3 regions of the Cellulosimicrobium sp. NPDC055967 genome follow, and region 1 is predicted to be linked to each of the others. Evidence: riboswitches for the same ligand, from Rfam matches in the RefSeq annotation. Region 1 holds a riboswitch; each other region holds the start of a gene.
The links. A riboswitch is a leader RNA that binds a small molecule or an ion and turns the genes downstream of it on or off. The one in region 1 is predicted to bind S-adenosylmethionine.

Region 1 (2,255 bases):
TCGCGGTCATGCGGCGGGGCCGCACCCCGCCGCGTCGGCGAGGAAGCCCGCCGCGGCGGTGGCGAAGAGGCCTTCCAGGCCCGAGCCCGCCGGTACCGGGCGCGGGTCGTCGGCGACGGCCCAGCAGCCGTCGACGACCTCGTAGCGCGTCGCCGGGCCCTGTTCCACGTACGACCGCACGGCCTCGACGAGGCGGACGACGTCCGCGCCCGTCGTCCCGACGCCGACGGACGCGCGGATCGCGCCCGCGTCGTACCCGAGGCGTGCGAGCAGCGGGTGGGCGCAGAAGCGACCGTCGCGCACGCCGATGCCGTGCTCGGCGGAGAGGTACGCGGCGACGAGGCCCGGGTCGTGACCCTCGACGGAGAACGTGACGACGCCGACCGGGTCGACGGCGTCCTCCCAGACCCGCACGACGCGCACGCCCGGGACCGCCTCGAGGCCCGCGACGAGCGCGGCGCGGAGCGTCGCCTCGTGGGCGTGGAGGTCGGCCGGGTCGAGCGCCGCGAGCGCGTCGCACGCGGCCGCGAGCGCGGCGGCGCCCACGACGTTCGGCGACCCGGCCTCGTGGCGCGCGGGCGCCGTCTGCCACTGCGTGCCGGTGACGGCGACCTGCCGCACCGCGCCGCCCCCGGCGAGGTAGGGGGTCCCCGCGTCGAGCCAGTCGCGGCGGCCCACGAGCGCGCCCGCGCCGAACGGCGCGTACGTCTTGTGGCCGGAGAACGCGACGTAGTCGACCCCGGAGTCCGCGAGGGAGAACCCGCGGTGCGGGACGAGCTGGGCGCCGTCGAGGACGACGCGCGCCCCGGCGTCGTGCGCGACCCGCACGACGTCCGCGACGGGCAGCGACTCGCCCGTGACGTTCGACGCACCGGTCACGGCGACGAGCGCGTACGGGAAGCGCGCGAGCTCGGTGCGCAGGCCGGACAACGTCTCCGCGACGGACGCGCCGCCGGCGAGGACCGTCGCGCCGCCAGCACGCTGCCACGGCAGCAGGTTCGCGTGGTGCTCGACGTCGAGGACGAGCACGCGCCCGGGCGTCCCGTCCGCGTTCGCCGGGACGCAGCCCGCGAGCAGGTTGAGCGAGTCGGTCGTGTTGCGTGTGACGACGGTGACGTCGTCGGCGCGCGCGCCGACGAACGCGCCGATCGCGCGGCGCGACGCCTCGTAGAGCGCGGTCGAGACCTGCGACAGGTACCCGGCGCCGCGGTGCACGCTCGCGTAGAGCGGCAGCACCTCGGTCACGCGGTCCGCGACGGAGCGCAGCGCCGGGGCCGACGCCGCGACGTCGAGGTTCGCGTACGGGACGCTGCGGCCGTCGACGAGCGGCACGAGCGTGTCCGCGCCGACGACGGGCAGAAGCGCGGGCGCGCCGGCGACCGCCGCGAGGTCAGGCGCCGTCGGGAGGTCGGTCGGACACGAGACGTCGGCGAGAGCGGTCATGGCACAGTCCTCCGAGGGCGGTCCGGGGACGGTGATCCCCGCGCTTGCCACGCGCCGGTCGGCGTGCGGCCTGGTCGTCACCCGGGGCACCCCGCCGCGAGAGGAGGGTTGCCGGCCAGCAAACCGGGGTTTCACGCTGGCACTCATGACCTGCGTCCCAGCATGTGCGCGGCGGCCCGGGCGTGTCAACCGGTGGTCAAGGCGTCTCGGATGGCGGGACACAGCTCACGGGCAGGTCGAGGCGCCAGCCGGACTCGTCGACCTCGAACGCGTCGAGCACCTCGCCGGTCCGCGCGTCGAGCACGACGACGGAGTCGGGCGGCCAGTCCGCGGGTTCTCCGAGCGCGCCGTACGGGACGCCCTGGAGCCTCGTCCCGTTCACGAACGCCTCGACCGGCTCCCCCGACCGCGTGCTCACCAGGACCACCTCGGGGTGGGCGTCGGCGTACGCGTCGCAGGCTGCGCCGTCGCCGTCGCCGCTCCACCACCCCTCGTACCCACCGACGGCGAGCTCTGCGAGGTCGACCGGCTCGCCCCCGGTCGCCACGTCGGCGGGCACCGGTCGGGGCGATGGCGGCGGCGCGGAGCCGACGTCCGGCTCGACCAGGACGATGCGCGCCCTCCCGTGGGCGTCGAGGACGTCGTCCTCCGCGAGACGGACGCTCGCCACGCGCGGCGGCGGCTCCTCGTCGCCGGTCGCCACCCAGAGCCAGGCGCCCGCGGCGACGACGCCCGCCACCACGACCGCACCCAGAACCCGTCCCCGGCCGGTCCGCATCCGGTTCCCCCCTGCCCGTCGTCCTGCCCCCGGG
Region 2 (2,255 bases), on a different contig from region 1:
CGGTCGCGAGGCGCAGCTCGCGGGCCGTGGCCTCGAGCTCGTCGGCGCTCGTGCGCCCGGCCCAGAACGCCTCGACGGCCTTCTTGAGCTCGCGGCGACGCCCGATGCGGGGGTAGCCGAGCACGGTGCCGGCGGGGAAGCCGGCCTGGATCTGGGTAGGGGAGGGTACGGAAGTGGTCATGATCGAAACCTCTTGCTGGTCCGGAGGACCGGTCAGACGGGCGTGCCGTGCGTGGCGGCGCTCGTCGTGGGCAGGGAGGTGCCGGTGACCCACGGCCCGCTGGCCAGGTCCGGGACGAGCGGGGCGGCGGCAGCGCTGGCGCTGCCTCCCGTCCCGGCCGACCCGCCGCCGAGGCGGACACCCTCGAGCAGGTCAAGAGCGGCGCGGTGCTTGTTGAACGTGTACACGTGCAGACCGGGCGCACCCGCGTCGAGGACGCGCTGCGCGAGGTCGACCGAGTACGCGATCCCGTAGGCGTGCTGCGCCTCCGGGTCGGGCAGGGCGTCGAGCGCGTCCAGCAGGTGCTGGGGCGCGCGCACGCCCGTGAGCTCCTCGACGCGGCGGAGCCGCGCGGGCTCCGTCGTGGGCAGCAGCCCGGCGAGGATGGGGATCGTCACGCCGGCCGCGCGGGCCTCGGCGACGAAGTCGGTGTACGACGACGCGTCGTAGAAGAGCTGCGTGATCGCGAAGCTCGCGCCGGCCTGCTGCTTCTGCCACAGGCGGCGCACCTCCTGCGTGCGCGTCGTGCCGGCGGCGGGGTTGCCGTCGCAGAACGTCGCGACGGCGATCGTCAGCGGCCGGGCCGCGCCGCGCAGCGCCGCGGCCGGGTCGGCCGCGCAGCGCGATGCCTCGACCTCGCGCAGGAGCGCGACGAGCTCGGTCGACGACCGCACGCCGTCGGGCGCCGGCTGCCAGTCCGGCTGGTCGCGCGGCGGGTCGCCCCGCAGCGCGAGGAAGCTGCGCACGCCCTCGTCGAGGAAGTCGGAGATGACCTCCTCGACGTCCTCGCGCGACGCCCCGACGCACGTGAGGTGCGCGATCGGCAGCACGGGCGTGCCCTGGAGCAGCCGCCCGACGACCTGGCGAGCCGTCGCACGGTCGGTGCCCGCCGCCCCGTACGTCACGGACACGAAGTCGGGGTGCGTCGCGACGAGACGGCGTGCCGTCTCCCAGAACTTGGGCGCCGCGTCCGGGCGCCGCGGGGGCATGAGCTCGAACGAGACCGTCGGCCGTGCCGCCCCGCCGTGGGCCTGCCCGACGGCGTCCGCGACGCTCACGACGTCGCCTCGCCCGGGGTGCGTGCGTGCGCGACCGCCGTCGGGCACGTGCTGCCCGGACGGTGCGCGAAGGATGCCTCTGAGACCATTAGTCGCTCCATCGACCCTGGCGTTAGCACCTTTGTCCTCGGGAGGCTTCCGTCGGCGGGTTGCTGCGGTGTCGTCGAGCCAGGACTCTCGACCGCTCTGGATGGTTGGCACGATCCTACGACCCATCCGACATGCGGTCGAGAGTGACCGCTTGCTGAGACGGGCGACATCGGTCCCCGTGTCGGACGGACCGCGCCACCAGGCTCGCTCAGGTGCGATCTCGCTGCCACAGCATCTCGACGCCCAGGACGATCGCGCACACGACACCCAGCGTCCCGGGGACCGCCACGAACGCGACGTGGATCGGGCTGTCCTCGTCCGGAAGGAAGAGATCGATCCAGCCCAGCGAGAGGGCCAGGGCCGTCGAGACCCCGCCCAGGCGCGACGACCACGAGAACAGGTGGCTGTGCCAGGGAGCGTCATCCTGCGTGTCTCGGGTCCGCACGTCGATGCTGAAGAAGATCAGCAGAGCGGCGAGGAAGGAGATGAGCGAGACCATCTCGGCGGAAGGCATCGGCTGCATGCGATCGGACCATACCTCCGTGGTGCGTACTTGGCCCGCCGGCAGTGGTTACGGTGAGCCGACAGCCTCAGACAGCGACGAACCGAGGAGCCCGCGTGTACGCCACCCCGACCCGCCCGATGACCCAGGACGAGCTCGACCGGATCTGCCGGGTGTGGGCCGACTGCGGCAGCGACGACCCCACCGACCGGTGGCTCGAGCTGTGGGACGGCGGCGACGCCGACGACCACCCGGAGCAGCGCGACGCGATCGTCGCGATCGCACGGGAGGTCGGCCTGGAGGCCGCGGTCGAGGACGGCGTCCTGCGCGTGCAGAAGACCCAGCAGCTCCACGACGAGATCGGCGCGCGCTGGATCTGACCAGG
Region 3 (2,255 bases), on a different contig from region 1:
TCGCGGGTCATCTGCTCCAGGCGCGTCTCGTGCTCCAGGGCGAGCGACAGGTGCTCCGTCTGGCTGGGGAAGCCACCGGCGAGCGAGTCCACGAGGGCGGGGACGTCGTCGACCGCGAGCCCGGCATGGCCCTGGCCGTGCCGCTCGACGGCGCGCTTCACCCGCTCGGCGACGCCGCCCGACCGCTCCAGGTCGCCGCGGTCCACGAGCATGTCCCGCGGAAGGTCGACCGTCTCCCAGTCGCGCGGGACGTACCGGTGCGGGAACGCCACGAGGTGCGCGGTGCGCGCCTCTGCGGCCCACAGGTCGCGACGGCGCAGCAGGGCCTGCAGCGCGTGCCGAGCACCCTGGACCTGGCGCACCGGGTCGATGCGGTGCCGCCGGGGACCGTTGCCCTGGAACCAGGTGCCGTCGACCCGGTCGATGTGCCCGCCCTTGACCTCGATCGCGGCGAGCCCGACCCCTGGCCAGGCGACGAGGACGTCGATCTCGTACTCCTGCTCGTCCTCCTGCACGTGCACCCCGTGGAACAGCACGACGTCGTCGGGGAGCTGTTCGCGCAGCGCGTCCCACACGGCGCGCTCGGCGCCGCCGTCGTCGGGGAACGTCGGGTCGGGCGGGAACGCGAGCGGCATGTGCCGTTCGTACCGCACCGTGCCGACGACGTCACGGGTCTGACGACCTGCGGTCTCCCGCGTCACGGGATTTCACCCGCTGCGACGGCCACGGGGCTCGCGGGGTGCACGGCCCGTGCCCACGCGAGGAACGCGGCGCGGCGGGACACGGAGTCCGGCCCGCCGCCACCGCGGGTGCGCCAGTGGTCGAGTCGCGCAAAGTGCCGCACCGTCATGGGTGGCTGGGGCTCGACCCGGCGGTCGGGCTTCCTGTCCCAGAACGGTGCGTTCGTGTCGAGCTCGACGACGCCGAGGCCGCTCTCGCGCGCGCGCCGCCACCGCGTCGGGAACACGAGCGTGACGTAGGCCTCCATGCGCCGCAGCGTCTGGTGGTCCTGCGTGATCCCGGTCAGGGGTTCGGCACCGAGCGACGTGGCGATCGCGGCGTCGATCTTCTGGCACGCGTCGCACACGCGCCGCTCGATGTGGAAGCGGCTCGTCATCTGGACGCGTTCGCTCAGGCAGACGTGGCAGAGACGCAGGAACGGGTTGAACGAGCACCCGCGCGACGGGACCGGGCGCGGGTGCCCGGTGTGGACCGGGCACACGAGGTGCCCCTCGTCGCTCACGAGCAGCTGGCACGGGTCGTCGGTACGGACCCACAGGGTCATGGTCGGGGTCGGGTTCATCGGAGCAGCCCTTCGGTCAGGGCCGACGGCACCCGGGCGCGCAGCAACGCACCGAGGCGGACGTCGACCTCGCACTTCCCTGACCGTTCGGCCAGGGCCGGTCTTCCTCCTGGGGCACCGTGCGCGAGGGGCGCGGTTGCCGGACCGGCACGCGGAGGGCGTCTCGCCGGTCACTCGTGACCTGGGCAGATGTCTACCTCACCCGCTGATCGGACGCAACCTCGCTCCCCGGGCTGGCCGGGCCGTGCACCGGCCGGAGCGGCTCCAGACCGGGGTGATCTCTCAGCGCCTGCTCACCGTGCGTCCTGTACAGGGTCATCACCGCGGCGAAGGGGGCGTGGTCGCCGGTGAGCAAGAGCGGCTCGGTCGAGGAGAACTGGCAGACGAGGGCCCACCCGCCGGGTTCGGGGAACACCGCCGTCATCGCGGAGTAGTCGAACGACAGCCATCGCCCATGCACCTGGACCAGCAGCCGGTGGTTGCTCACGACGAGCCGGGAGACGCAGCGCTCACGCCACTGCTCTCGGGCCTGCGCCTGGGCGGCGCTGCGCTCGGCGGCGTTGGCGATCGCCGTCACGGCAAGGCCGGTGAGGACGAACGACGGCCGCCCGTAGTAGAACCCCGACGTCTGCGTGTAGCTGACAGTCGTCCCGTAGTAGCGCGCGTACCCGGCGGGCACGTCGCAGAAGAACTCCTCGCCCGCGTACGGGACGACGTCCCACACCCGCAGCGTGGGCGGAACCTCCCGCGCGAGGAGATGCCGGTGCAGGCCCTGGGCGTTCGCCCACGCGTGCGCGGCGGCGTCGCGCCGGCCGATCTCGGCACGCTCGGTCGCAGAGAACCGACCGCGGCTGCGCCGGTGCTCCCGGAATGTCCTGGCGCCCTTTGCGATCGCGACAGCGAGCAGGGCGACCGGCCCGAGGAACGCCACGGCGACCACCAGGAGCACGAG

Region 2: it holds a riboswitch for S-adenosylmethionine, as region 1 does, so the genes downstream of both, ACFC2L_RS05845 (methylenetetrahydrofolate reductase) here and ACFC2L_RS02340 (aminotransferase class V-fold PLP-dependent enzyme) in region 1, are expected to answer to the same signal.
Region 3: it holds a riboswitch for S-adenosylmethionine, as region 1 does, so the genes downstream of both, ACFC2L_RS14665 (hypothetical protein) here and ACFC2L_RS02340 (aminotransferase class V-fold PLP-dependent enzyme) in region 1, are expected to answer to the same signal.

The regions. Positions count from the first base shown of each region.
Region 1 covers NZ_JBHJYJ010000001.1:550,581-552,835, forward strand. Annotated here, with positions in the region: gene ACFC2L_RS02340 (aminotransferase class V-fold PLP-dependent enzyme) at 7-1,443, opposite strand; SAM riboswitch class IV at 1,479-1,594, opposite strand; gene ACFC2L_RS02345 (hypothetical protein) at 1,640-2,221, opposite strand.
Region 2 covers NZ_JBHJYJ010000003.1:226,717-228,971, forward strand. Annotated here, with positions in the region: gene metE (5-methyltetrahydropteroyltriglutamate--homocysteine S-methyltransferase) at 1-181, opposite strand, end outside; gene ACFC2L_RS05845 (methylenetetrahydrofolate reductase) at 214-1,209, opposite strand; SAM riboswitch class I at 1,373-1,475, opposite strand; gene ACFC2L_RS05850 (hypothetical protein) at 1,577-1,891, opposite strand; gene ACFC2L_RS05855 (hypothetical protein) at 1,987-2,250, shown strand.
Region 3 covers NZ_JBHJYJ010000011.1:78,033-80,287, reverse strand. Annotated here, with positions in the region: gene ACFC2L_RS14670 (NERD domain-containing protein) at 1-701, opposite strand, end outside; gene ACFC2L_RS14665 (hypothetical protein) at 698-1,303, opposite strand; SAM riboswitch class IV at 1,370-1,485, opposite strand; gene ACFC2L_RS14660 (hypothetical protein) at 1,497-2,255, opposite strand, start outside.